3 regions of the Viridibacillus sp. KH_047 genome follow, and region 2 is predicted to be linked to each of the others. Evidence: riboswitches for the same ligand, from Rfam matches in the RefSeq annotation. Region 2 holds a riboswitch; each other region holds the start of a gene.
What was found. A riboswitch is a leader RNA that binds a small molecule or an ion and turns the genes downstream of it on or off. The one in region 2 is predicted to bind S-adenosylmethionine.

Region 1: linked by a shared signal. The riboswitch ahead of AC3IS5_RS13660 (methionine biosynthesis PLP-dependent protein) and the one ahead of AC3IS5_RS19485 (acyl-CoA dehydrogenase family protein) in region 2 are both predicted to bind S-adenosylmethionine.
Region 3: linked by a shared signal. The riboswitch ahead of metA (homoserine O-acetyltransferase MetA) and the one ahead of AC3IS5_RS19485 (acyl-CoA dehydrogenase family protein) in region 2 are both predicted to bind S-adenosylmethionine.

What each region holds. Positions count from the first base shown of each region.
Region 1 is NZ_CM174479.1:2,762,213-2,772,337, reverse strand. It holds gene metC (cystathionine beta-lyase) at 20-1,198, opposite strand; gene AC3IS5_RS13660 (methionine biosynthesis PLP-dependent protein) at 1,194-2,324, opposite strand; SAM riboswitch class I at 2,396-2,499, opposite strand; gene AC3IS5_RS13655 (tetratricopeptide repeat protein) at 2,672-3,601, shown strand; gene AC3IS5_RS13650 (methyl-accepting chemotaxis protein) at 3,817-5,664, opposite strand; gene AC3IS5_RS13645 (YozE family protein) at 5,785-6,006, shown strand; gene deoD (purine-nucleoside phosphorylase) at 6,177-6,881, shown strand; gene AC3IS5_RS13635 (AraC family ligand binding domain-containing protein) at 7,189-7,431, shown strand; gene AC3IS5_RS13630 (helix-turn-helix transcriptional regulator) at 7,643-7,933, shown strand; gene AC3IS5_RS13625 (DMT family transporter) at 8,044-8,925, shown strand; gene AC3IS5_RS13620 (lmo1851 family serine protease) at 9,201-10,125, shown strand, end outside.
Region 2 is NZ_CM174479.1:3,985,512-3,995,636, forward strand. It holds gene AC3IS5_RS19480 (betaine/proline/choline family ABC transporter ATP-binding protein) at 23-1,207, opposite strand; SAM riboswitch class I at 1,552-1,654, shown strand; gene AC3IS5_RS19485 (acyl-CoA dehydrogenase family protein) at 1,768-2,943, shown strand; gene AC3IS5_RS19490 (transporter substrate-binding domain-containing protein) at 2,980-3,846, shown strand; gene AC3IS5_RS19495 (amino acid ABC transporter permease) at 3,931-4,638, shown strand; gene AC3IS5_RS19500 (amino acid ABC transporter permease) at 4,651-5,364, shown strand; gene AC3IS5_RS19505 (amino acid ABC transporter ATP-binding protein) at 5,382-6,137, shown strand; gene AC3IS5_RS19510 (disulfide oxidoreductase) at 6,188-6,592, opposite strand; gene AC3IS5_RS19515 (DsbA family protein) at 6,582-7,232, opposite strand; gene AC3IS5_RS19520 (M56 family metallopeptidase) at 7,286-8,134, opposite strand; gene AC3IS5_RS19525 (BlaI/MecI/CopY family transcriptional regulator) at 8,138-8,551, opposite strand; gene AC3IS5_RS19530 (hypothetical protein) at 8,774-9,070, shown strand; gene AC3IS5_RS19535 (hypothetical protein) at 9,288-9,770, shown strand; gene AC3IS5_RS19540 (HPP family protein) at 10,100-10,125, opposite strand, start outside.
Region 3 is NZ_CM174479.1:2,258,379-2,268,503, reverse strand. It holds gene AC3IS5_RS11305 (glycosyltransferase family 4 protein) at 1-180, shown strand, start outside; gene galE (UDP-glucose 4-epimerase GalE) at 327-1,382, shown strand; SAM riboswitch class I at 1,559-1,666, shown strand; gene metA (homoserine O-acetyltransferase MetA) at 1,764-2,672, shown strand; gene AC3IS5_RS11290 (alpha/beta hydrolase) at 2,842-3,483, shown strand; gene AC3IS5_RS11285 (purine-cytosine permease family protein) at 3,918-5,291, shown strand; gene deoD (purine-nucleoside phosphorylase) at 5,337-6,047, shown strand; partial or broken gene AC3IS5_RS11275 (uroporphyrinogen-III C-methyltransferase) at 6,611-6,886, shown strand; partial or broken gene AC3IS5_RS11270 (cob(I)yrinic acid a,c-diamide adenosyltransferase) at 6,903-7,251, shown strand; gene AC3IS5_RS11265 (cobyric acid synthase) at 7,269-8,762, shown strand; gene AC3IS5_RS11260 (ABC transporter ATP-binding protein) at 9,680-10,125, shown strand, end outside.

The DNA.
Region 1 (10,125 bases), 1.2 Mb from region 2:
GAGCGACTCATATAATCATCTATTTATTACCTACAACAGCAAGTTCTTTCGCTTTTGCAAATGCTTGCTCAAAATCAGCGATTAAATCGTCGATATTTTCAAGGCCAACAGAGAAGCGTAAAAGACCGTCTGTAATACCACGTTTTTCGCGTTCTTCTTTAGGAATAGCTGCGTGACTCATTGTGGCTGGATATGAAAGAATTGATTCTACACCACCAAGACTAACAGCGAAAATTGGAATTTGAACATGTTCTACAAATGCTTTAGTGATTTCCCGATTAGGAAGTTTAAATGATAATACAGCTCCGGCACTTTTTGCTTGTTTTGCATGGATGTCATGACCTGGGTGAGATTTCAAGCCTGGGAAATGAACTTCTTCTACCAGTTCATGAGCATCTAAATAATGAGCAAGTTTGGATGCGGATGCTGTCGATTGTGTTAGACGCGCATTTAAGGTTTTAATCCCTTGAATTAATGAGAAGGAATCTTGTGCGCCTAAAATGGCACCGAATGAGTTTTGCATAAAGTAGATTCGGTTACCAAGCTCTTCGTCTTTTGTTACCGCAAGTCCTGCAATAATATCACTGTGTCCTCCTAAAAACTTAGTGGCACTGTGTAACACTACATCTACACCAAGGTCTAAAGGACGTTGGTATAAAGGCGTCATAAATGTGTTGTCTAAAAATGTTAGAGCTCCATTTGCCTTTGCAATTGCTACAACGCCTTCAATATCAGTAATGCCTAGAAGGGGGTTAGCTGGAGTTTCTATATATAATACCTTTGTATTTGGACGTATAGCCGCTTCTACTGATGTTAAATCAGAGAAGTCAGCAAATGTATGCTCAACGCCAAATTTTGTTAACACTTGTGTTACAAAACGGTATGTTCCGCCGTACACTTCAGATGTCACAACAATATGGTCGCCGGCTTCTAATATCATAAAGGCAGAGGCGATGGCTGCAATACCTGAAGAGAATGCAAATCCGCGTGTACCCCCTTCAAGTTCAGCAATCGTTTTCTCTAATGCATCACGAGTTGGATTACCAGAACGACTATAATCATATGGACCAAAGGAATCGAAATGCTCCTGATCAAATGTAGATGATAAATATATTGGTACATTAACTGCACCTGTTTTTTGCTCGTAATCACCGCGAGTAGAAGCAGTGATTAAACTTGTTTCAATATTTTCATTAATTGAACTCATATGATGACACCTCTTTTTCTAAGATAGAAAAAACTTGTTGTAAATCCGCTATTAAATCTTCTGCTTCCTCAATACCGACAGAGAAACGAAGTAAGGAGTCATCAACACCGCGAGCAATACGTTCCGCTTCAGGAATATCCGCATGTGTTTGTGTAGTCGGATATGTGATAAAGCTTTCAACACCACCCAGGCTTTCGGCGAAGACAATTAATTTCAAGCTTTCTAAAAACTTACCAACCCATTCTCCTTTTTGTAAACGGAAGGAAATCATTCCGCCTTTACCAGCAAACAGTACGTCTTTTACTAAAGGTTCTTGTTCTAAATAAGCCGCGATTTGCTTAGCATTTTCGGTATGTTGTTTCATGCGAAGGTGTAATGTTTTCAATCCTCGTAGCAGTAGCCATGAGTCGATTGGAGCCAGTGTTGCACCAGCAGCATTATGGTTTGTGAATAGTTTTTCGCTAAGCTCTTTACCTTTACTTACGACAAGACCAGCTAGAACATCATTATGACCACCGATGTATTTAGTTGCACTATGTAGAACTATATCAGCCCCTAGCTCGATTGGACGTTGATAGTAAGGTGTTAAGAAAGTATTATCAACGATTAATAATAAACTATGCTTTTTCGCAAGCTTAGCATAAAGTTCAATATCAAATTCTTGCATTAATGGATTGGTTGGTGTTTCAATGAAAATAGCTCGAGTATTTTCATTAATTAAACCTTCAACCTCTAATACAGAAGAAAATTTTGCATAATGAGATTTGATTGCATATTGTTCTTGGTATTGACCGAGTAAACGGTATGTGCCACCGTAGATATCCTCAGGTAAAATAATTTCGTCACCCGATTTAAATAGGGATAGAACTAACTGAACAGCTGCCATCCCGCTACTACAGGCGAAAGCTGCATCACCAGATTCCAATTTAGCAAAACCTTCTTCTAGGACGGTACGTGTCGGATTTTTTGTACGTGTATAGTCATAACCAGTTGATTGACCAAGCCCATCATGAGTATAGGCAGTTGAAAGATAGATTGGTGTGTTGACAGCACCTGTTTTGGGATCGGTATGATTTCCGAGCTGAACTAATTGTGTCGCAATGTTTTTGTTTGTCATCATGTCATCATCCTTTATAAAAAAGTAAAAGGCCCTCTAAGGAAGAGGGCCTTCAAAATATGAAGTCAATCTCCTTATCTACAAGACTACGTCTACTGGAATTAGCACCTTGCCACATTTTGGGTGGTTGCTGAGATATCGACGGGCCAAGTCCCTCCATCTCTCTTGATAAGTAAGTATATTAAATTGTTTGAAAGTTAATAATAATGAAATTTTACCATGTGGAAATAATAATATCAACCTTATTATGAAGCAAATTTAATTTGAAAAGTTTATAAATTTCTTTAAGTGGTACAATTTTTATATGAATATGCTATTATTGCATAGTTGAATTGGACGGTGACAAGATGAATTTAAATAACATAGCTGTTAATCAGTTATTATTAGAATTTAAATTTGACGAAGCTCAAATGATGCTAGAGCAAGCAGTAATGGAAAAAAGAGATATACAATCACTCCATAACTTAGCATGTTTTTATATTAGAGATACAGAAGAATATTACAAAACTTTACCACTTTTAGCTGAAGCAATTGAAAAACAGCCGAAGCATTATTTTCCTTTTGCTTTACTTGGTGAAATATATTTACGAATGGAAAAATACATTTCAGCCATCAGGATTTTAGAATATGCTTTAAAGATGAAAGATACTGAAGTAGTACATGCGAACTTAGCAGCAGCATATTTTAATATGAACAATTTTGAAAAGGCAGCAGAACATTATAAAAAGTCCGCAACTGATGGTGATTTTTTGAAATACGCGGAAATGGTTTCATACCTACAGTTAGACAATCACGATTCGGTACTTAATACGCTGAAAAAAGTTAATCCAGATGATGAAAATTATATGGGTGGCGTAAACGTAGCTGAACTTTATGCACAAATTAACTACTTTGATGAAGCGATACCTCTATTTGAAATAGGGTGGAGAGAAATTGATAGATCGTATGATTGGGTAGAACATTATGTTTATGCACTCATTCAATTAGGTAGGGTAGAAGAAGCCGCAGATATTATAGACCAGATGAAAACAGAAACGACTGATGAAATTGTAGAAAGTAAAGCAAAAGCAATGGATGAAGAGTGGATAGAGGGAAATCTTGAAGAATCTATTATGGACTTGCAACATACAAATGAAAAATATAATACACTGATTGGTCGAATTTTAAAAGGCTACCGTCCTAGGATTTTCTTCGAGCCATATTATGTTTCTCAATGTTATCTTTTCGGCTGCAAAGTACATGGTAATAAAACGTATGATGAATATGTAAATATGTAAGTGGCCGAGAGAAATGATAATATCTATCTCCGGTCATTTTTGTTTACATAGAGTATCTGATGCTTATTAATTATTACTATGTAAGGTTGTCTTGATAAGGTGTAGCTTTGCAGGGATAATGGTATGAACTTAGTAATTTCTAATAAAGCGAAATCAATAGAGGGAATAAAAAACTTGCAATCTCATTAGAGTTTGCAAGTCATTTTATGGGAACACTATACTTTGAATTCCCCAACTACTTTTCTTAACTCATCTGCCTGATGAGATAGTTCTATCGCTGACGCTGTAATTTCTTGCATTGAAGCAGAGCCTTCTTCTGCAGAAGCTGCTGAACGCTCGGTACTCATTGCTGTATTCTCAGCAATTTGATTTACTTCTATAAATGATACAGCCACTTCTTGGCTATAGCTTAAAGTTTGTTCAATTTGAATTACCATTTTGTTAATAATGGCTACAGTTTCGTTTGTTTGTTTGATAATTTTATCTAAGGAAGCATTTGTTTCATTTGTCACTTCAACACCTCGGATGACGTTTTGTACACCATCATGGTTTTGAGTGACAATAGCTTGTACTTCTGATTGAATTGATGAAACGATTCCCGTTACTTCGCGTGCTGCTTTTTGAGATTGCTCAGCTAGCTTTCGAACCTCGTTTGCAACGACAGCGAATCCTTTACCATGTTCACCAGCTCTGGCCGCCTCAATGGCTGCATTAAGGGCAAGTAAGTTTGTTTGTTCCGAGATATCAGTAATCGTACGAATAATGGAAGTAATTTCGGATGATTTTTTGCCTAGTGCTTCAACGGTTTCTGTTGTATTGGCCATAGTTTCTTCTATTATCATCATAACATTTGATGACTGTTCGACAGTTTTCCCGCCAAGCTCAGCAGCGATTTTCATCTGATCAGTTGCTGTTTTCACATGTTCAGCATCTGTACTTAAATAACGAGCCGCCTCTTCTAATAAATTCATCTTTTGAACTGCGTTATTCATCCGTAGCATTGTTTGTTCGCTACCTTCAGCGATTTCGCCTGTTGTATCAGCAATTGATTGAATAATATTCGAATTTTCATCTGCTGAAGCCATTAATCGTTGTCCACTAGCTGAAACATTCTCGGCAAGTGTACTCACGCGTTTTACTAATGCTGAAATAGATGTGATTAACACATTTGTACTATTAGCGATTTCTGCAAATTCATCTTTTGTCTTTACTTTTACGCGTTTTGTCAAGTCACCATTAGCTTGTGCGATATCTAAAATAGATGTATTAATTGCTGATGTATTACGTTTAATTGAACGGAACAAGATAGTACCCGTTACAATAGTCAAAATAATAGATGATATTGTTAAAATTAAGAAAATTATCATTGCAATTTCTGTTTGTCGTTCAAGTGATTTAATTTGCTCGTTGTTTTTCTTGGTTAATACTTCATTAATCATTTCAATATGCACATCTATATAACCCATAGCTGTTTTGCCATTTCCAGCGAGAACAAGTTTTTGAGCATTTTCAAGGCCTGACTTTTGACGTGTATCAATCAGTCGCTTCGAATACTGAATATAATTGTCATAAAATTGGTCAATGGAAGTAATTCGGTCTAGCTCTTCTTTACGATCAGAGAATATTTTTTGAAGCTCTAATAAATTTGCTTCAATGCGGTCTTTATCTTGACTATATTGTCTTAAGAAATTATCTTTTCCCGTAATAATATAACTTTGTTCAGAGTTTGATAGTTTCGCAATATCCGCTGCTAAACTATTTACTTTCATCTGCTCTACTAGATTTTTCCCTGTGAACACCTTTAATTCATTTTGGAGGTTAGACATATTTGAATAGGAAACAACAAGCATTGCTGATAGAATAATGATGAGTATAAAGAAGTTAATAATGATACGGCCGCGAATCATTCGGAAAAAGTTCGATTGTATAGGTCCATGAACTTCAATGTTTTTTTGCTTCTTTTTTATTTTGAAAAATGAAGCCATTGAAATTGATGACTTATTAGTGCTTTGATTTTCACTTCTCTTTACATTTCCACTACTTTTTCTTGAATTTTTAACCAAATTGTCACCAACTTTCCATATTTCTATTGAATAATGTTCATTTTACTTCTTTATGAGAGAATATTCTATACTTTTTGAAAAATAAAACATTACTAAGTAACTATTAGGAGGGAGATATATATGAATCAATCGTTCTACAGTTATGTACAAACATTTCGTGGTGGTGGAAAACATGATGAGAAGTCTATGTTTGCAGAAGCGGCTTTTCACGATCATAGCTTTCCTAAACAATCAACAGATTTTCATATACTTTCGAGATATATCGAAGAAAAAGTAGATGAAGATATGAGTGCGCGCGTTTTTGATGAACTTTGGTATTTATATGAGTTAAAATACAACTAAAATAAGTAACGATTTAACAAAAAAGGATAAATTGATAAATGTAGGTTTTGTAAATTATATTTAAGATAATAATTGTCAGAGGTCAGACTTTCTTGGTACAATGCTTGTAACATCATATCCAAATTATAGAAATATGATGAATAACAATACTATTGAAAAGAGTGATACTAATGAGTATTCATATTAATGCAAAACAAGGCGATATCGCAGATATCGTACTACTTCCTGGCGATCCACTTCGTGCAAAGTACATTGCAGAAACTTATTTAGAAGATGTTACACCTTATAATGAAGTACGTAATATGTTAGGGTTTACAGGTACATATAAAGGTAAACGTGTATCGGTACAAGGTACAGGTATGGGTGTGCCGTCAATTTCTATTTATGTTAACGAATTAATGCAAGAATACGGTGTCCAAAAGTTAATCCGTGTAGGTACTTGTGGAGCAATTCAAAAAGATGTTAAAGTTCGTGACGTCATCATTGCTCAAAGTGCTTCTACTGATTCTAAAATGAATGAAATTATTTTCAATGGTTTAGATTTTGCACCAACAGCTGATTTTGATTTACTTTTAAAAGCATATAATGCAGGGAAAGAAGCAGGCCTTAATTTAAAAGTGGGTAACATCTTTACTGCTGATATGTTCTATAGTGAAGAAAATCAAAATGAAAAGTTAGCTCGTTACGGTGTTTTAGCAGTTGAGATGGAATCTGCAGCACTTTACACTTTAGCAGCTAAATATGGCCGTCAAGCACTTTCTATCCTAACTGTAAGTGACCATATCGTTACTGGTGAAGTAACAACATCTGAAGAACGTCAATTAACGTTTAACGATATGATGGTTGTTGCATTAGAAGCAGCTATTCAAGACTAGTCATATTTAAAGTGTTCTGATTAACATTCAAAGAAAAGAATAAGCAAGTGACCCTCAAATGACCATTAAAGAAATGGCATTGAAACGGTCGCTTGCTTTTTTTTATTTATATCAGTAAATTGAACAAACGTATTTATAGGATAAGGACCATATGATAAGTTGATAGTCTTTTTGTTTACAATGAACAACTCTCAATGTTAACTCAATTTTAATCATATTATTTTCGTGGATTGCCCTATTATAAGAATCTACTTAATTGCAAAAAATCAAAAATAATTAGAAACAGGATAAATTGGAGGTATTGGTAATGGAATTAATTAGAGAAATTGTAGCAGAGCGAAGAACTTATACTTCAATTCAAGAAAAGCATTCGCATCATTATGCACAGTTAATCCTCCCTCTTCAAGGAGAACTTTCTATACAAACTGAGTCGAAAAAGCTTTTACTGGATCCTGAAACAATATTTTTTCTTCCTCCTGAATGTCATCATACATTTCATTCGGTTGAACGTAATGAGTTTTTAATTAGATATCCCTCTTTTTATGCTTAACGAGAGGCAATTACAAAATAGGTAAATATCCTATGAGCTGAATAATCAATGGAAAGGGATTCGATATCTCTTACTAAATGAACTTGAACAACAGTCAGGGAATGGATCTGCAGTTAAAGAGCTGTATCCATATATCTCCAGATGTTTAATACAAGAACAACAAGCTAAATCCATTACATATATCCATGAAAATTATCATGAAAATATCTCAGTGCATGACCTTGCCTCTCTTGAACATTACAATCGTTCATATTATTCTGAATGGTTTCTAAAAGAAACTGGTAAAACACCTTCGGCATATATACAAGACGTACGATTGAACAAAGCTAAAGAATTACTGAGAGATACAGAATTACCTATTTTACATATTGCTATTCAAGTTGGTTTAGAATATCAATCCTCTTTTACGCGATTATTCCAAAAACATGAAGGAGTTACACCGAGTATGTATCGAAAAAATCAGAGACAAAAAAATAGAGAATGCTCAATATACGACAACTAGTTAAAAAAATCTGATATTCAGAAAAAATCGCTCATCAAATGTATGTAAAAATTAGTTATGGACTTGATTTAAGGTCATTTCAAAGATTACTTGTTTTAAGGAGCGAGAAGATGAAAACAGCAGTGGGTTTATTTTTTACATTTTTATGGTCGTCTGCAGCTATAGCTACAAAATTTGGTTTATATTCTACAACTCCAATGTTACTGGCTACCAGTCGATTTTTAATCGCAGGCATATTACTATTTCTTTTTGTTTATTTAATTAGGAAAAAGTATCCTTGGCCTAAGAAACAGGAATGGAAACCCTTATTTGTTTTAGGACTATTGAATACTACAATTTATTTAGGTGCATCCTTCTGGGCGTTAAATTATGTATCTGCAGGTTTGTTTAATTTATTTGTTACTACTAATCCTTTTATCGTTGCTTTTCTGTCCTACATTTGGCTGAAAAGAACAGTTTCTATACAAGAATGGATAGGGATGACTGTTGCTGCTGTTGGTTTATTAATAGCTATTTGGCCATCAATCACACACAGTGAAGTAAAAGGAATAGGCTTACTTATTCTAGGGGTAGGTATGATATCAATGGCAATTGGGAGTGTTTATTTTAAAAAAGCCAATTTAAACCTACCGAATATTGTTATTAATACTTGGCAAGTGCTTATAGGGGGGATAGTATTAATTCCTATAACATTTATGCTAGAAAAAGATACATACTTTTTGAATTTGGATTATTATTTAGTCGGATCGTTAATATGGTTAGTGTTAGTAATATCAATCGCTACGATGTTGCTATGGTTTTACTTGTTGAAGCAGGATGCAGTTAGGGCAAATAATTGGTTATTTATGACACCGATTTTTGGCTATGTATTGGCTGCCTTCTTTTTAAATGAAACAATTACATTTTATGATATTATTGCAACTGTATTAGTACTATCAGGCTTATTACTTTCGGGTAATATTGCAATCAAATCTATCAAAAAATTTAATTAGCATGTGATCAGACCGCCTTTTGAAGGTGGTCTTTGTAATTTACTGTCCTGGATGAAGTATATTGCAGGCACTTAACCAATTTCCAACTGGATCTTTAAATCCAAAGCCACTAAAAGTATCTAGTAAATTCAATGTATAGTTCAAATAAGTTAAATGAGATAATACAAATAGTGATATTTCAATCTCTATGAAAGGGCTTGATTGACGTTGAAAGAGCCGTACTATATTATGGTATTAGTGTTTAAAACACTTGAAGATTGAAAGTGGTGAAATAAATGGACGAGAACAAAGTGGAACCAGAAAAAAACGAACAACCAAATGATGAACAAGAAAATTTCGAAGATGTAAAGCCCGCTGGCAAATACATACGTATTAAACCTTTTGCGTTAATCATGATGGTAATTGTTTTAATATTATTTACATCTGGTTTAACAATCTTTGCGCTAACATTTGGGGAGAAAAAAGTTGTAGAAGTTCGTACGCCGACTCATACAGAATTCCAAAAACTATTTAACGCATTTGATGAATTAAAAGCAAACTATTACAAAGACATTGATACAGAAGAAGCAGTAAACGGTGCGATCAACGGTATGATTGAGGCACTGGGGGATCCTTATTCAGATTATATGAATGTAGAGGAAGCTTCCAATTTCAATGAAAGTATCTCTTCTAGCTTCCAAGGTATTGGGGCTGAAATTCAAGAGCAAAGTGGCAATATCGTAGTTGTTTCACCGATTAAAAACTCACCGGCTGAAAAAGCAGGGATTTTACCAAACGATATCATAGCTACAGTTGATGGTAAAAGTATTTCTGGGATGACATCTTCTGAAGCTGTATTATTAATTCGTGGTGAAAAAGGAACATCTGTAACACTTGAAATTGTTCGTGGTGATAGTGAGAAAAAAGTAAAGATGAAAATTGTTCGTGACGATATTCCAATTGAAACAGTTTATAGTGAAATGTTAAGCGGGAAAGTTGCGCATATACAAATTACAACCTTCTCTAATAACACATATAAAGAATTATTAACAGCACTTGATGATATGGAAGCTAAAGGAATGAAATCACTTATAGTTGATGTGCGTCAAAATCCAGGTGGTTTACTTGATTCTGCTGTTAATATCGCTAGTTTATTTGTTAAAACAGGGGAACCTGTTATGCAAATAGAGGACAAAACTGGTAAAAAAGAAGTAATAGAAG
Region 2 (10,125 bases):
GTCCTTTCTATTTAGTTAGTATTTAGTTAAGTTGTTTATTAGATACACTTTGTTGCTCTAGATTAATACCATTTGCATCTTCATTTATTTCCTCATCACCCCAGATAGTGTCATATACCATATCCACAATATTTGCACGAGTAACAAGTCCAATTAAACGATGCTCTTCATCTACAACAGGAATATGTTTTAAATTCCGCTTTAAAATACGTCGTACTGAATCTTGTAATTTTGTACCATTACGAACATAAAAGACGTCTTTTTCTACTGCTTCAGAAATGCTAGAAGTGGTATGTCGTGCTTTAGTTAATCCCTCAACATCGATATAACCTTTCAAATGATTTTGTCCGTCAACAACAAATAATGTGTCGACACGCTTTGTTACCATCAAACGAAAAGCATCATTAATACTTTTTTCTAATGTAATAGAGATTGGTTTAATCATTACATCATCAACAATTTTTGCACTTGGCTTTTCTTGCATTAAACGGTGAGAGCCAATAAATTCACGAACAAATTCGTTAGCAGGGTTAGATAGGATATTGTCAGGAGTATCAAATTGGATAACTTGGCCACTATGCATTATACAAATGCGATCTGCCAATTTAATCGCTTCGTCCATATCGTGCGTGACGAAAATAACAGTTTTACCAAGACGTTGCTGTAAATCTTTCATCAAGTCTTGTAACGTGTCACGAGTAATAGGGTCTAATGCGCCGAATGGTTCGTCCATTAAGATAATGTCTTGGTCTGCGGCTAATGCCCGGAGCACGCCGATACGCTGTTGCTGACCACCAGATAATTGCGCGGGATATAGATCGAGATAGCTTTGAGGTAAATTTACAAGTTCAATGAGGCGTTTTGCTGTTTGATCTTTCTTGTCTTTTGTCCATTTCAACAATTTAGGTACAAGCGTAATATTTTCACGAATGGTCATATGTGGCATAAGACCGATTTGTTGAATAACATATCCAATACTCCTACGAAGTGCTACGGGGTTCTTTTTCGCTAAATCTTCCCCTTCTAAATAAATGGTGCCATTGGTTGGTTCTATCATTCTATTAATCATGCGCATGGCAGTCGTTTTCCCACTTCCACTAGTACCGATAAAGGCGACAAATTCACCGCGTTCTATTTCAATATTCATATCATCAACGGCTTTCTTTCCACCCCTATATACTTTCGATAAATTCTCTATCTTTAGCATAAGTATTCCCCCTCAAATTTTATAACCTAAGTTCTTTTACCCCCTATCGATAGACATTAAACCTCAAAAAACAAAAATATTGAAAATATTTAATTAGTTGTATGGCTCATTACAATTTTAAACTATATGAATGTGCCAACTTCAATACGCTAAATGCATTGATTCCTTGCACTCTACTGATTGTTGATAATTAAAGTCCTTCATTTATTTCCAATAAAATTTATCCCATTTTAAATTGTAATCTTAGGTTCTTTTCTATAACCTTTAATTCCTATAAAATTACTTCGTTTTAGGTATTGACTTTCACTTTTAGAAAAAGTAAGATAATTGAAACAATAGAAAATTACTTATCATGAGAAGCTAAGGGACTGGTCCGATGAAGCTTCAGCAACCACTGTCTGACAGAATGGTGCTACTTCCAGCAAGAGCAATCTTGACAGATAAGGGTGCATACACAACATTTAAGCTCCCTCTTTTATCAATGAGGGATTTTTTATAACTTTAATACATAGTAATTCTATAGGAATTATTTATTTAAAAGGATAAAAGGGGGATTTTTTATGAAAGAGATATTTATAAGAACAGATCTGCAACGACAATGGTTAGATAAACTAGCATTACTTAAAGACCAAATTACAGGTAGCGCTGCAACTGTAGATGAATTATCTATCTTCCCAAAAGAGAGCTTTAGCCTGCTCCGAGAAATTGGCTATCCAGCAATCACTTTACCAAAAGAGTTCGGTGGCGGAGGATTTTCAGTTTACGATATGGTCCTGTTGCAAGAAACACTTGCAAGCTACGATGAAAATACTTCCCTATCTATGGGCTGGACTTTAGGTGTTGTTGGAGAATTGTATGAGCAGAAATTGTGGACAGATGACAAGCTTAATTTCTTTGCAAATGAAGTACAAAATGGTGCTATTGTAAATCGTTCTGTAAGTGAGGCGCGTACTGGAAGCCCCACTCGCGGTGGACGTCCTGGAACAAATGCCGTTCGCTCGAATAATGAGTGGCTTATAAATGGACGTAAAATTTTCACAACAGCTTCCCCTGTTTTAGATTATTTTTTAACTTCTGCTTGGATTGAAGAAAAACAACAAGTTGGCTTCTTTTTGATTCATAAAGATACAGTAGGAGTTTCTATTGAAGAAACGTGGGATGTAATGTCGATGCGCGGCACATCAAGTCACGACTTAATATTACAAAACGTTAAAGTAAGTGACTCGGATTTAGTTGAATTACCAAATCATCCAAGCGGAGGTAAAATCAACGGCTGGTTATTGCATATTCCTGCAACTTATTTAGGCATAGCACAAGCAGCTCGTGATTATGCAGTTCACTTTGCAAATCACCATCAACCAAATAGTTTAAATGCACCGATCAGCTCATTACCAAATGTGCAGCATCTATTAGGTGAAATTGAGTTAAAACTTCAGCAATCTAGATTTGTCTTGTATGGAACAGCTGAAGCTTATGACGACCCAAAACGAAGAGATTCGTTGAGCAATGAAATCGCTGTAGCCAAACATACAGTGACTAATGCAGCCATTGACATCGTTGATAAAGCAATGCGAGTAGTAGGGGCAAAAAGTTTACAAAACGCTAATCCATTACAACGATATTACCGCAATGTCCGTGCAGGTCTACACAATCCTCCAATGGATGATATGACCATTACAAAATTAGCATTAACAGCTATTGAAGAACAAAAGCAAAAGAATCCGGTTGAAAATTAATAATAAAAAAATAATCTTAAAAAGGGGTTTTAAGATATGTTCAGTAAAAAACTATTAAAATTTGCCGCAGTCGGTATTACTTCAATAGCAATTTTAGCTGGTTGCTCTACAAGTGAAGCATCTGATTCTAAAGATAAAGGAGATTCATCAAAAGTACGTACGGTGAAAGTTGCCTTTGACCAAGCGAGTAAGCCGATTTCATATATTGACGACCAAGGTAATCCAACTGGATACGATGTAGAAGTGATGAAGCTAGTGGATGGATTATTACCAGACTATAAATTTGAATATGTAGGCACGACTAGTGACGACTTATTAATTGGTGTCGAACAAGGTAAATACCAAGTCGGTGTCAAAAACGCCTTCTTCACAGAAGAGCGTACAGAAAAATTCATCTACCCTAAAGAGTTTCTTGGCTTAAGTAGTGCAGGTTTAGTTTTACGTAAAGAGGATGAAAATATTAAATCGCTAAAAGACTTTGCATCAGCAGGCTACTCTCTAGCACCAATTGCCGCAAATAATGCTCAATATACAGTCATCGATGAATACAACAAAAAAAATCCAGATAACAAAGTAAAACTAAAAGCTGGAGATGCTTTCACTATCGATATTGTTCAATGGGTCAATGAAGGCCGAGTAGATGGCGGTGTAATGATCGAAGGTCCTTTTAACCAGCAAGTTACAGCCAAAAACGGCGCTTATCACAAATTAGCAAATGACATTGTGTACAACGAATTTGCTGTAATTAAAACATGGCCACTATACAACAAAAAAGAACAGAAATTTGCAAACGCATATGACAAAGCTATAAAACAAATTAAAGAACAACAAAAAACAAATGAACTAAGCAAAAAATTCTACGATCGTGATTTATTTGAAGTACTTGAGCAAGTGGAACGTTAATTGCTTATGCATACGTAACGTCCTTAGGCTGTTGAGTCATTAAACTCAACAGCCTTTCCAATACAAAACGAAAATGGTGAGCATATGGAAAAATATTTTGATGCATCTTATATCTGGGAGTCACTCCCTATTTTACTCCCTTTTCTAAAGGTGACATTTATGATAGCAGGACTGTCCATTTTACTAGGTTCCTTTTTTGGTTTACTACTTGCGATAGCCAAATTGAGCAGCAGTAGAATTGCTCAAAAACTTGCAAACGGCTATACAACTATCATGCGTTGTACACCTTCAATCGTGTTACTATTTCTCGTTTATTATGGTGTACCTGCACTAGCTGAAAATTTCGGCCTTAATTTGCACGATATTGATACGGCCATATTTGTTATCGTAACTTTCACACTACAATTTGCAGCCATAATGTCCGAAGTAATTCGTTCTTCTTATGGTTCAATTGACAATGGCCAATACGAAGCCGCTGTTAGTGTCGGCCTAACACCTTTTCAAGCCTATCGTCGTATTATTTTTCCACAAGCTTTAGTTGTAGCACTCCCCAATCTTGGTAACGGTATGATTGCCTTATTACAAGAAGGTGCACTTGCTTATACTATTGGGCTTATCGATGTCGTTGGAAAAGCTAATCTCATTATCGCCAGCAATATAAATGCACATGCTCTCGAAATTTTTATTGCTTTAGCAATCATCTACTGGGTATTGTCATTGATCATCGAAAAAGTCTTCTCAATTCTTGAAAAATTCTTTAGTAAAGGTAAAAAAACGTTGGAAGCGACATAAGGAGGTACGCACATGTCTGAAGGATTAAATTATAAATTTTTGATTGATACATTTTTCGTCGCATTGTCTGGCGTACCAGTGGCCCTACTTGTGACTATTGTTTCTTTACTGATTGCCATACCTCTTGCGTTTTCACTCGCTTTAACACGTATTTATCGAATACCTTTTATACATCGTTTAGCTCAAGTGTACGTATCTTTTGTACGAGGTACGCCTATTATTATTCAAATTTTCATCGTCTATAGTAGTGTTCCATTAATTTTAACAGCACTATTTAAAAAATATGATATTGCTGTTGATGTCTATAAAATCCATCCAATTTGGTACGCCTTTATCGTCTTTTCATTTAGCACTACTGCCATTTTGATCGAGGTATTTCGTTCTGCACTAAGTACAGTCAACAAAGGGCAATTAGAAGCTGCACATTCGGTTGGTTTAACAACTTATCAAGCATACCGACGCATCATCATTCCACAAGCACTTGTGGTAGCACTACCGAATATTTGTACAGCAACCGTCAACCTCATCAAAGCTACTTCCCTTGGTTATGCAATGTCTTTACAGGAAATCACATTGAAAGCTAAGGTCGCTGCAAACTTAGGATACAACTATGTTGAAGCATATATAGATATATTCATCGTGTACTTAATCTTATGTAGTGTTGTCGAATACGGCTTCAAATTGTATGAAAAACACTTACGGAAATATAAATTAGCAAACTCTTAAAACTGGGGTGTGATGATATGTTAAGTATAAAAAATGTGCATAAATCTTTTGGCAATCATGAAATATTAAAAGGTGTCGACTTATCCATTGATAAGGGGGATGTTGTCGTCATCTTAGGTCCTAGTGGATCCGGTAAAACGACTTTACTCCGTTGCCTTAACTTTTTAGAAATGGCCGATCAAGGTCATGCCACTTTCGGAGAGATTGATGTAGATTTACATGATGCCAAGAAAAAAGACATTCATGCTATACGCCAGAAAATTGCATTTGTCTTTCAAAACTACAATCTATTTAACAATAAAACTGCACTTGAAAACGTCATAGAAGGCCTTATTATTGGACGTAAAGTGCCAAAAAAAGAAGCTATTGAAATTGGTAAAAAAGCTTTAAGTAAAGTGGGTCTTACCGACAAATACGATGCTTATCCAAGTCAACTGTCAGGTGGTCAACAACAACGAGTCGGTATTGCACGTGCAGTTGCTTTGAATCCCGATATTATTCTTTTTGATGAACCTACATCTGCACTAGATCCAGAGCTAGTTGGAGAAGTACTAGCTGTTATGAAGAATATCGCCAATGAAGGTACAACAATGCTTGTAGTTACCCATGAGATGTCCTTTGCTAAAGATGTAGCTAACCGCGTTATCTTTATGGATGGTGGCGTTGTCGTTGAGGAAGGTAATCCTCATGAAATTTTCGTCAAACCTAAAGAAGAACGTACGAAGAAATTTTTAAAACGTGTGCTACCTGAAGATTATTCATTCTTTATTTAAATCATAAAAAGGTCCACCCCTAAGTAGGAGGTGGGCGCTTTCTATTTCACTTATTTACGTTTCCACAGTACTAACATCGATATTGTAATCAATGTAAAAGCGATAAAAGATAAAAATGGAATCGTTACGAAACCAAGCCAATTTATATATTGCCCCGAGCATGGTACGCCACTAGTACACGTACTGAACTCATGCATTGATGGTATCTTTTGTAATGCATAATGATAGCCAGAAAGAAGCATTCCAAAAGCCGACATCGGAATCACATATTTATAAATACCTTTATCGTTTCTATAAAATGCCATCCCTAAGAAAAAGACAAGTGGGTACATTAATATACGCTGATACCAACAAAGTGTACATGGGATAAAACCCATTTGTTCACTAAAAAACAAACTACCCATCATGGCTATAACCGACGTTATCCAGCCAAAAAGGAGCGCTTTATTTACCATTAGCCGTCGCCTCTTCTACCATTTTCACAAAATCATCGTATGTATCTCCAATGAATTGCTTGCCATCAATATAGATAGTTGGTGTTGATTGGACACCGAGATTTTTTGCCATTTGCATATCTTTATCCCATGCTTCTTGCCCAGCATTTTCACCAAAAGCTTTCATTACCTTTTTTGTTTCTTTCTCAGTGGCTATTTCCGCTAATGCTTCTTCTAAGAAATCCTCAGTATATAAATCTACTTTTTCATAAGATAAATCTGTTGGTTGTTTACTGAACAGTAGCTCATGGAAAGCCCAAAACTTCTCATTTCCCAGCTCTTTATAGACTGTTTCAGCAAATTGAGCTGAGCGATTCGAATCAATATTAATAAAAGAATAATTCACAAAGTAAAACTTGGCTTTCCCTGTTTCAATAAAGTCTTTATTAATAATAGGAAACATTCGATCATTGAAATCTTTACAACTTGGACATTTATAATCACCAAATTCAACAATATCCACAGGTGCAGATGCTTCACCTAAAAACGGTTGCCCTTTATAATCAATTTCTGCCGATTTTTCAGTAGATTTCGTTAAAAAAATAATACCTACGATACAAACTACTACTATTCCTACAAACCAAAATATTTTCTTAGACATTAATAAGCACTCCTAATCGAGACTACATTGCGTAGTGTATTGGGGTAAAAAATTTACGCCAAGGCGTAAATAAATAAAGAACAAATAAAACTAAAAATCGCTAAAGAGATTAATAACATTCTCACTGGTAAATTCCATTGAATTTCTCTTAGCGGGTCTAAAATAAAGCCTATTCGATAATTAACAGATGTATCTGCAAATGATGCATAAGAAAAAGGCATATTTTCATACTTACTTACTTTTAACATTTTCAACAAGGCACTACCCAAGTGCACAGATGTCTGTTGTTTTTTAATGGCATATTCATCTGCTAGCAATTCTTTCATGATTTTATATTTCTGATTACACCAATCTAAAATCGGAATATACCACATTGTAGATGAACAGAGTTCCATTAAAAATATCTTAAGTGGATCTCGATTTTCCTTATGGTACATCTCATGTGAAATAACAGCTTCTAACTCTTCGTCAGATATCAGATTCATCAAACCTGTTGATAAGACGATCTTGGGTTTTATAAATCCCATCGTAAGTGCTAATGGTGTAGGATGCGAAATGACAAGTAGCACCTCTTTACCTTGGCTATATGTACAATTCATATTGAGCGTAAGCATATTCTCTCTATATTGCCTAAATCTCTTTTTCATACGAATAGCATGATAGAATTGAGATCCTATTTTCCATATAGTCAAAATTAGTGTATAGCCGACAAGTACATCAAGTATATAGTCCAGTGAAGACAATCCGATCATTCTCATCCAGCTATGACAGACGACTACAAGATTGTATTGAACAGTCCAACCAGCTATCTTTGCAACAAAATATAAACCCATTTCTAAAAAAATAGTTCCCGAAATAAAGAGCGATACGATGAGGGTGATAGACGAGTGACGTTTGTACATACATTACGTATCCTTTTTCAGTTCTTTAATTTTTTTCTCAAGCATAGCTACGAGATCATCATCGACATCTTCTAATGCATCGAGCATATGGCTAACTACAACATTACCAAACTCGTCCATTAGCTCATTAGTCATTTCTTTAGATTGTGTATTCAAAAAGTCTTCTCTCGAGAGTACTGGCTTATATAAAGACGATCTACCTTCAGTTCTCTTTTGAAGAATTCCCTTGTCAACTAATCGATTCATGACTGTCATGACTGTGTTAAAATTCGTCAACTTTTCTTGTTCAAGCACTTGTTGAACATCTTTGATGGTCATTTCTACATCGTTCCATAAAATGTCCATAATTTTGGCTTCTAGAGGGCCAAAAAAGCGATTCAACCCACTTTCGTTCATTTTGAATTTTCGAATCCTCATGACTTGATCACCTCACATTACTCATTGTAGTGTTACAACCATTTCCAGTCAAGAATTGTTCCACAATACTATTTATTTAGATGTTATATCATCTCGGAGTTATTAAAATACATTATGAATTCATTAAATTTGAGGGTTCAAATAACATTCTTTTATTAGAAAACTGTTAAGATATGCGTATAGATTTTCTATCATGGGCATCTTATGATTGGAGGTATCGTCATGACTAAACAAAATAACGCAGCTATATGCGCCATCAAATATCATTTAGTTGAACGGATTACGGGTTGGTTTGAACAAACAACACAACGTACTACTCACCACATACACTTGTATGCTGATTCAGTTTCAACTGCTAAAAACGTCTTTAAATTAGAACATGTTCATGACATGTCATATAAACCTTTCTCTAGCGGGTCTGGATTATTTTATTTGCATACAAACCAAGGGGTATTCATGTTCGAAATCGAAGTGGATCCAACTCATTTTATTCAAACGTATAAAAGAATGCGTGGATGAAGATTTTTTTAATAAGCAGCTAATATTTCTTTTACTTCTTTGCTCTGCCATCGTTCACTAGCCACTTTCTATTATCTTCTAGTACTCTGATATAGCATTCAGGTGCATTGTAAGCATTCCTGATTTATAATGAAAGGTATGACATGAATAGAGAGTATTAATTTGGGGTTAAAGAGAGGCGCATAAGTTGCGTCATGAGTAGGTGAAGAAGGGTTTTATGTTTAAAAATAAAAAAATAAATATCCGTGTATCTGGATGGTCAGCACTTCTGATTTTGATAATGATATTAATTCTTGGACTTTTTTTAGTAGTGACTGTACCGCTCTTCGGATTTTTTGGTTTGTATAATTTATTGGCTAAGTATGATTTAGCATCTATACAAATTTTCGAACAATGGTATAGAAATGGATTATATTACGGATGGTTTATATTATTGATTGCAGCAATGATGTTCTTGGTGGACTTCATAAATTTATTTGTCGTTGCGAGTTTTAACCTACCTTGGTCAAAACCGGTAGCAGTAATTAGTTATGCCATACAAACTGCTGTTTGTGCTATCCTTTTTAAAAGTTTATTAGTAATGAGCTTTAGTCGAATTGATGTAACATGGACGGGTTCTATTATTATATTTGTACTTTTATATATTATTGTGGCCGTTTTTAGTTATGAAAAACCAGAGCAAGCTAAGGAAAATGAGTGAATGTAGTTAGAGCTTCCTAATAAGAAGCTCTATTATTTTTGGAAAATATAACATATCCAAAGGTTGACTCAATCACTAAAATTTGATAAAATTTCATTCGTTCGGTAATTTTATCGTTTTTTAATTCGGTAAAGTTCGAACTTCATGTGAGTATAAACTTGTTTTTGAGCTTCTAACACTCGGTTAGGTGCTCTTTTTTTGCATTTATTTAAATAATTCATTAACTATAAAATGATTCACTGTGAACAATAATTTTATGAATTAAAACAGATACTTCTAAGTTAGTTGTTTTAATCTAAAAATTATTAACCAATTTTGGGTAGAGTTTGTCACCACCAAAAAGATGGATATTTTC
Region 3 (10,125 bases), 1.7 Mb from region 2:
AGGTTGATTCAATTACTAGAGAATCGCGACTTAAGGCTACAACTAGGTCATGCAGGTTGCCGTTATTTCGAAGATAGATTCTCTTTTCATTCTATGTATGATAAAACAGTGAGTCAGTATTTACAGGCGCACAATGAAAAGAAACAGTTAATTGATGTAACAATACTTGATCATCACTAACTTTTTATAATCGTTTCTCTAGTTTTTTTAATAAGACAAGTATTTAAATGATTTGCAATGAAGGAGGCGATTCTCCAAGAGACATCTCGTAACAGAAGGAAGCATGTAATTAGTAATGCAAAGAAGTTAAGAAATGGAGAGATGCATTGAACATTCTAGTAACTGGTGGAGCAGGATATATTGGATCACATATTTGTATCGAGTTAATACAGGCTGGTCATGATATCATTATTGTAGATAATTTTATTAATAGTAATATGGAAGTGATCAATCGTATGCAAGCGATCACTAACAAAAAAATAACATGTCTCTCCGTAGATATTAGTCATAAAGAAGATTTAGAAAAGGTATTTCAAAACTATTCAATAGATAGTGTCATTCATTTAGCAGGTTCCAAATCTGTTTCAGAATCTCTCCACAACCCAATTAAATACTACTCGCAAAATTTAATAAGCACAATCCAGTTAGTCGAACTAATGAATAAATATAAAGTGCGTCAACTTGTTTTCAGTTCATCAGCAACTGTTTATGGCACCCCAGAACAATGTCCTATCCCTGAAACGGCATCCTTAAATACAACGAATCCTTATGGAACAACAAAGTTAGCTGTTGAAAATTTCTTATATGAATTTGCACAAGCCAATTATTCTTTTTCAATAGTTTCATTACGATATTTTAATCCCATTGGAGCACATGATAGTGGGATGATAGGAGAAGATCCTTTTTCCGTTCCGAATAATTTGATGCCTTATATAACACAAGTGGCCACGGGTAAATTACCTTTTTTAAATATCTATGGAAATGATTATCCGACGCTTGATGGTACCGGTATTCGTGATTATATTCATGTAGTAGACTTAGCAAAAGGTCATGTAAAAGCGTTAGAAAGTTTAAAAGGAAAGTTTGGATGGAGAGTATTTAATTTAGGTACAGGCGAAGGGTATAGCGTCTTACAAGTTGTAAAAACATTCGAATATGTTTCAGGTATTCCAATTAAATACCATATTTGCGATCGGCGTGAAGGTGATGTTGCCATTAGCTATGCAGATGTGACAAAAGCAAAGGAACAACTGGATTGGGTAGCAGAAAAAACATTAGAAGATATGTGTAGAGATGCTTGGAGATGGCAAAGGAATAATCCAAATGGTTATAAGGTAAGGAATTTAGCAGAAAATCAGTTGTTATATATAACTGATTTGTAATTATTGCATAAAAATGGAATATATTTTATACTGTATTAAACATACTGAATTACCCGGATTTAAAATACTTTTCTAAAGCCCTGTAGGAAAACTATGAGGGCTTATTTCCTATCATTAAATTGACAGAAATATTTGCTTATCTGACAATTTAATGATAGGATTAAATTAACTAAATATTCTTATCAAGAGAAGCAGAGGGATAAGGCCCTGTGAAGCTTCAGCAACCTCTGATTCAATCAGAAAGGTGCTAAGTCCTACAAGACAATAGTCTTGGAAGATAAGAAACGAGCGTGTTAAGTTAGCCCTCATTCTTATCCAGAGAATGAGGGCTTTTTATATGCGTCTACATAATAGACAAAAGGGAAAAGGAGAGAAGTAGCTATGCCGATTAATATTCCAAAAAATCTTCCGGCAACGGAATTACTAAAAGAGGAAAAAATCTTCGTAATGGAAGAGGACCGTTCAAAAAGCCAAAATATTCGTCCTTTAAATATATTGATTTTGAATTTGATGCCAGAAAAAGAGAAGACCGAGCTTCAATTATTGCGTCTCCTAGGTAATACACCTCTTCAAGTTAACGTAACGTTCTTAAATACTGCGACTTATGTTTCGAAAAATGTTAGTAAAACACATTTAGAATCATTTTATACGACGTTTGAACATGTTAAGCACCGACGCTTTGATGGAATGATTATAACGGGTGCACCGATTGAATTAATGGAGTTTGAAGATGTTGATTTCTGGGAAGAAATCGTCAGTATTATGGATTGGACTAAAGCAAATGTCACATCTGTTTTACATATCTGTTGGGGTGCACAAGCAGCACTTTATCATCATTATGGTATTGGTAAATTCCCACTTCCGAAGAAATGCTCAGGAATTTATGATCATACAATCACAGATCCAACTGTGAAGCTTGTTCGTGGTTTTAATGACATATTTACTGCACCACATTCACGAAATACATCAGTATCTATCGAAGCAGTTGAAGATCATCCAAAGCTCAAACTATTGTCAGCCTCTGATGATGCTGGAGTATTTATCGTCATGTCAGAAGATGAAAAGCACATCATGATTACCGGGCATTTAGAATACGATGCTCATACATTGGCAGATGAATATTCTCGTGACGTTGCTAAAGGGTTGAATATAGAAGTTCCACAAAATTATTTTCCAAATGATGATCCAGCTAAGCAACCATATAATACTTGGCGTTCACATACTCACTTATTGTTCTCTAACTGGTTGAACTACTATGTTTACCAAGAAACACCATTTGAGTGGGAATGATATAAAGAAATGATCTATTCTATTAGATAAATGGAATAGGACTTTTTCTGTTGAGTGTAGATACTCTTTATAAGTAAAGACCATTTTCTATTAAAATCATAAGGTAAGCACCTTCGAAGCATACTTTATGCTATGATAAATGTAGTTTATCTCGAAGGGAAGACAATTAATGAACTCACCTTTTACATTTATTCATACAGAACCAAAAAATATGGATCCAGCTAAAAAATACCCAGCTATTTTCTTATTACATGGGATGGGGAGTAATGAGCAAGATTTACCTGGATTAGTAGCTGATTTTGAAGATAGTTGCCATATCTTTAGTTTACGTGGTCCTATTACACAAAAACCCGGTTATGCTTTCTTTACAATTCAAGGTACAGGAGAACCAGATCGTCCAGTATTTGATAAAGTAGTTCATTTTATCCGAGAATTTATAGATGAAGCTTCTTTCATTTATAATATTGATGTAGAAAAAGTTGTATTAATGGGCTTTAGCCAAGGAGCTATTTTAGCTCAATCACTAGCCTTTGTTTTAGGGGATAAATTAACAGCTGTTGTCGCTTTAAGTGGTTATATTCCTGATTTTGTGAAAAACGAATATCATAAGCAATCAGTGGAGCATATGCCAATTTTCATCTCACACGGTGAATATGATTATGTTCTTCCTCATCAATGGGGCGTCGAAAGTAAAGACTTCTTAGAGTCGTTAGGTGCAGCTGTCACTTTTAAGAGCTATCCAGACGGTCACGGTGTTACACCAGCTAATCACGTAGATTTAGTTACTTTCTTAAAAGAACAAATTTCTTAACTAAACTATAAAAGATACATGCAAAATGATGCACTGTCCTATAAATATGAGACAAATAAAAACACCTTTCGTTGAAAAAGGGTATCCTACCTTAAATAATCAACGTGGAGGTGTTTTTTTGTTGGTAAGAGTAAGTTAACCATGACGGGCACCCGAGTTAACTGTCAAAAAAATGTCACATCACAAATTTTTTTTTTGCACAAATTATTTTAAAAATAAATAATGTGATGTTATTATACAAGTGTAATTTAATGAAAGTGTTTTCAGGGAGAGTGAAAACATGATTTTTTTTAAATGAAGAGGTCTGACGTCAGACAAATATTATTGGGTGGAAATGCAAGTTAATAATATTCATTAATAAAAAATTCATGAATCACTCATAATTTACAATGTTTTAGGGAAAATAACTTTAAACAAGAAAGAGGTCGAAGGAAATGAGTCAAAAACACCCTGATTTAATTCTAGAAAGTGAAAGAGTTGGACAACCTAAGCAATTGTTTTGGATATGGTTTTCATTAAATATAGGGGTAATGGGACTGGTTTACGGAGGAATTATCGTAAGTTATGGTCTCAACTTCATACAATCCATCGTAGCTGCATTCTTAGGGGCTGCATCGTTTGCACTTATCGGGTATCTTAGTTTACCGGGTAAGATAGGAAAAGCACCGACATTTGTTTTATCCCGAGCGCCTTTTGGAACAAAAGGAAACTTGATTCCAGCTGTATTAGCATGGATTAGTTTGATTGGTTGGCTGAGTGTCGGTAATGTTCCTACTGGTATTTTCTCCATTAATGCAATTGTTACTGCACTTGGATTTGAAGTGACAACAACAACACAAATAATCGGGTTAATCGGTCTTACGATTGCGATTATGGCATTATCTCTTGTCAAACAAGAGACACTTGTTAAAGCTCAAACGATATTTACCTACATTTTTGGCGCATTAACAGTAGTTGTATTGGCTATTTTAATTCCACAAACTGATTGGTCAGCACTTGTGAATATGCCAAATGGAGACTGGGTTGGAGGGGTATTGCCTGCTATTTCTATCATTATTGCTGGATCTGCACTTAGCTGGGCAATGTGTGCGAGTGATTACTCTTGTTATCAAAGTCCTCAATCTTCGAATAAATCGATTTTCTGGACAACAACTTTCGCATCAGCTTCACCACTATTTGTCATCATGTTCTTAGGTATTTTAATGAATGCAACGAATCCTGAACTAGTTAGTTCTGCGGACCCAATTGCTGCATTAGCTTTACAAATGCCTAAATGGATGGTTATTCCTTACTTTATTACAGCACTGGGCGGAATCATTCCACCAGCAGTTATTTCACTTCGTTCCGGACGTAATGCTTTAGAAGCTACAAATATAAAAATTTCAGATCGAACATCTATTATTTTCCACGGTGCAATCATGGTATTGCTTCCGACTTATGTGTTATTCATAAATGGTGACTTCTTAGGTTCATTCCAAATGTTCTTAGGGGTTGTCGGTATTGGCTTGGCAGCTTGGACAGCTGTATTCGTAGCAGATTACGTTATTCTTCGCAAAAAGCAAGGCTATGACCCTGATATCATTTCAGGTGATAAAAATGTTGCTGTAAACAAAGGGAATGTAATTATATGGTTTGTAAGTGTTTTTGTTGGACTTCTGTTCACTTCAAATCCATTATTCCCTGCTATATTTGCAAAAGGAATTTTTGAAGGTAACAGCCTTGGCGTATTACTAACATTTGCAGTAGGTTTAGTTTTAAGTTGGATTTATTCATCAGCACAATTGAAGAATCAAACAGTAAAAAAATAAGAAAAATCAATTTAACATATCAATTATCTGGAGGTAAGAAGTATTATGAGTATTCATTTAAATGCAAAAGAAGGTCAAATTTCTGAAAAGGTATTAATGCCAGGAGATCCACTTCGTGCAAAATATATTGCAGATACTTTTTTAGAGGATGTTGAGTGTCATAATACAGTCCGCGGAATGTATGGTTATACGGGGACATATAAAGGGCATAAGATTTCTATCCAATCTTCAGGAATGGGCGCCCCTTCAATGAGCATTTATGCTACTGAGCTTATTAAAGATTACGGTGTGAAAAATATTATTCGTATTGGTACAATCGGAGCTATGAAGCGTGAAGTGAAAATCCGTGATATTATCATGGCAATGGCGGCTACAAATGATTCAAAAATGCAAAACATCATTTTCCCGCAAATTAATTATGCACCAAACGCAAGTTTTACTCTTCTAGAGAGAGCATATCGTTTATCTAAACAAAATGACGGTTTGAAAGTTCATGTAGGTAATGTGTACACTGGCGATGCATTTTATGAAGACGATGATTCCATGATTCATAAGCTGGCTGATTACGGTGTACTAGGTGTAGATATGGAGACAGCGGCTCTTTATACACTTGGAGCTAAATACGACATCGACGTCTTAAGTATTATGACAGTGAGTGACCATGTAATTACAGGTGAAGAAACAACAGCGGAAGAACGTCAAACAACGTTTAATGACATGATTACTGTAGCGTTAGAGACTCTTATTAATGAATAATCTTCTACGATAGAAATAAACTTGGTTTTTTCGGCACTGAGTGTCGTATTTGAGACACAGTAAGAAAATACCTTATTTTGCAGCCAGTTGACGGTATAATACCGGTGACTGGCTTTTTGATTTCGTTATACACACGTGGATAGCGGAAGTCATTTTTGGATTCGAAATCCCACAATTTATGGATACAGCACGGCTCTTGATTCGATATTCCCTTGGCTAACTATGCGCTTTATGACAGAAAGAAAAAACCAATTTAGAACAAGAGGAAAATGAAATAGAAGATAGATAAACAAAGCCACGAGCAAAAGTCGCTCGTGGCTTTGTTTATTTCTATATTAATTGTAAATAGTAGTAACTTTATAAAAATCATATGACTATATATTGATTAAGTATATACCTCGCTAGTCTATATAATAAAGTTCAAAATCCAGCATCTAAGAGAAAATAAAAACCATAGTAACAAAAATCTAGTACGGTTTGACTACGGCCGGCATTTTTAACCTTAACGTAAGAAGGTAAAAGCCGAAAGTAATGAGCTGTTTCAACATTATTTAAAGAAGGAAATTGCGCCATGGCAGGCAGCAGAAAAAGTGTATTTAGTCGGTGCAGGTCCAGGCGATCCAAGACTAAAACAGTCTATGGATTGGAATGTATTCAAAAAGCAGATGTTATTGCATACGATAGGCTCTTTAATCCTAAATTACTTGAACATGCAAAAAAGGATACTGAATTGATTTTTGTGGAAAGTTACAAGGAAAGCATCACCTAATTCAGGATCAAATTCATGATTTATTAGTTTAAAAGCATTAGCGGGAAAAATGGTTACGAGTTTAAAAGGAAATAAGGGGAAATTTAATGGCGCGTCAAGGTCTATTTTTGCTGTATACTGGAGTTAGTAAAGGTAAAACAACTGCATCACAGGGGATACATTATGAGTAGTAGACAGGGACTAAATGTAAGGTACATGCAATTAATAAAATCTCCAGTACGAGATGCATAGCCCTTCGAAATTTAGGTGTTGAAATGGAACAAATGGGAATTGATTTTACATTGACTATAACGCCCGAGGAACATAGACAAGCGTTTCAATTAGCTTGGACATAAGCAAAAACTTATCCAACTAGCGGATTTAGTTTATAAAATTGAAGCGACTAAGCATTATTACGAAGATGGTATACCTGCAGTAAAAGGTTTAGAATTTTAAGGAAAGAGGGAATGGAATTGACCGCGAAGGCGTTAATGATACAAGGAACAGCATCTGACGTTGGGAAAAGTATGATATGTACTGCTTTCTGTCGTATTTTTTCGGATGAAGGATACAAAGTTGTTCCATTTAAATCACAGAATATGGCGTTGAATTCTTTTGTCACAGTTGATGGCGGAGAAATTGGTCGAGCACAAGGTGTGCAGGCTGAGGCAGCAAGAATCATTGCAACGACAGATATGAACCCAATTTTATTAAAACCAAAGCAAGATATGGAATCTGAAGTTATTGTGCATGGTAAGCACTTCAAAGACATGAAAGCTACTTCATATCGCAATGACTTTGTTCAAGAAGCAATGCCAATCATTGAAAAATCAGTACGTAAGCTTCAAGACGAATACGAAATAATCGTTTTAGAGGGAGCGGGTAGCCCAGCAGAGATTAATCTAAAAGATCGAGATATTGCTAATATGCGGATGGCACATCTTGCAGACGCAGCTGTTATTCTTGTAGCTGATATTGATCGTGGTGGTGTATTTGCATCTATTATTGGCACACTCACATTATTAGATGAAGATGAGCGCAAACGTGTAAAAGGTATTATTATTAATAAATTTAGAGGTATGCGTGAGTTATTAGATGATGGTATTGAATGGTTAGAAAAAGAAACTGGTATTCCAGTGTTAGCAGTGGTCCCTTACATAGAAATTAATATTGAAGCAGAGGATTCATTGGCTTTATCATCCCTAAGGTTTAAAAAACCAAAACTACAAGAGTTTGCTATCGATGTTGCGATGATTTGTTTACCAAGAATTACAAATTTCACTGATGTAGACCCATTTTTTGATGAACCTGAAGTAGGTGTTCGATTAGTCCGTTCATTAAGTGAACTTGGTACACCGGATTTACTTATATTACCGGGCACGAAAAACACTGTCGATGATTTACAATGGATTAGAGATGAAGGTTTTGTGGAAGCAATTCAAAAGCTTCATGTAAAAGGAACACGTATTTTCGGTATTTGTGGTGGATTCCAAATGCTAGGAGATCAATTGTTGGATCCTGAAGCATTAGAAGGTGATGGACGTAACTCTGAAGGATTAGGGTTATTACCAGTCACAACAGTTTTCAATACGTCGAAGAAAACGAAACAAATGACTGGGAGTTTACTGTCTAATGGTCAAGAGCTTACTGGCTTTGAAATACATTTAGGTCAAACTGAAATACACGATGCGAATACAAAAGCCTTTTTAAATCTATCTGATGGGCGTACGGATGGCGCAGTATCATCTGATGGCCGTGTCATCGGCACATATTTCCATGGGATTTTTAATAACCGAGAATATACTCGGGAAATAGTCAATGTCTTAAGAATTGAAAAGGGTTTACCTGCTATTTCAGAAGAAGTTAAAACCGATGCACAACGCCGTGAAGATGCATATCAGTTACTTGCTGAGCATGTGAAAAAGCATACTGATATGGAAAAACTATATGTAATCATGGAACTTTAAAATGGTTCAAATCTACAATCTAAAAAGCAACATCTTCTTATATGAAGATGTTGCTTTTTTTGTAACCTGACAGAATACTACTAGAAAATGTGACTAACAACTAAACGAAAAGTGTGAAGTATAGGGTAATGATTCAATACTTCGACTCGTTTAAGTATGGGTAGTATTTTTGGGTCAAATAGAGCTAGTTGGCATTAAAATTGCATTGGTAAATATGTGAGAGAAATAGTAACTATTACATGAGGAGTGATTTGTTGGATAAAATTAATAGGGTCAGAGGATTATTTGAAGAGTGTGGAATTGATGGATTACTCGTTACGAATGAACCGAATCGTCGCTAATTAACGGATTTTACAGGTAGTGCAGCTGGTTTTAATCACTCAAAAGGCTGCCGTATTTTTAACGGACTTTCGTTATGGCGAGCAGGCAGAGTAAAAAATTACAGGCTACGAAATAAACATCTACGGATCATCTCGGGAGGTAATGGAGAGTATAGCGCATAAAAAGGTATCTACATTCCTGAGATTGGCGGTATTCGAATTGAAGATGACATTTTGGTGAAAGAAAATGAAATTGAGATTTTGACATTATCGCCTAAACAGATGATTCAGTTGTAAAAAATAATGAACAGTTTGTAAAGTTTTATTTACAAATGAAAAAGGATATTCAAATTAAATAGAAATTAGTGAGTTTTGTCCACTTCTTATTCGTTTAGCTGAATAAGAAGTGGATGAATAGTAATTTGTTTGTTTTGACTGAGGTTCATTAGCGAGCAAAATACAAGTTCACATAATTGTGCAACGGGTGCTCAAAATTTGGATGTATTTTATTTTAAGTGGCATAGTTACGTATTGAAATGGTTGTTAAGCGGATGTAGACATGTCAGAAGGAAAATCAAAATTACGAGGTGAGTAGCACTGTCGACATTATTGAAAGTAAATAATCTTAAAACCTATTTTGAAAAAAACAAGCGTACCATTCGAGCGGTTGATGGGATTGATTTTGAGATTAAAAAAGGAGAAACTGTCGCACTTGTTGGTGAATCGGGATGCGGAAAAAGTATGACTTCGCTTTCTATTATGGGACTTGTTCCATCTCCTGGAGGAAAAATTGTAGATGGAGAAATTCTTTTAGATGGCGTTGACCTGGTGGGATTACCTGAAAAGAGTATGTATGGAATTCGTGGGAAAGAGATTTCTATGATTTTTCAGGAGCCGATGACATCTTTAAATCCAGTTCTTACAATTGGGGATCAGTTGACAAGCGTCATCATCCATCATCTAAAGCTCGGAAAGAAAGAGGCTGAAAAAAAAGCGATAGATATGTTAGAGTTGGTTGGTTTTTCTGATCCGAAAAAAATGCT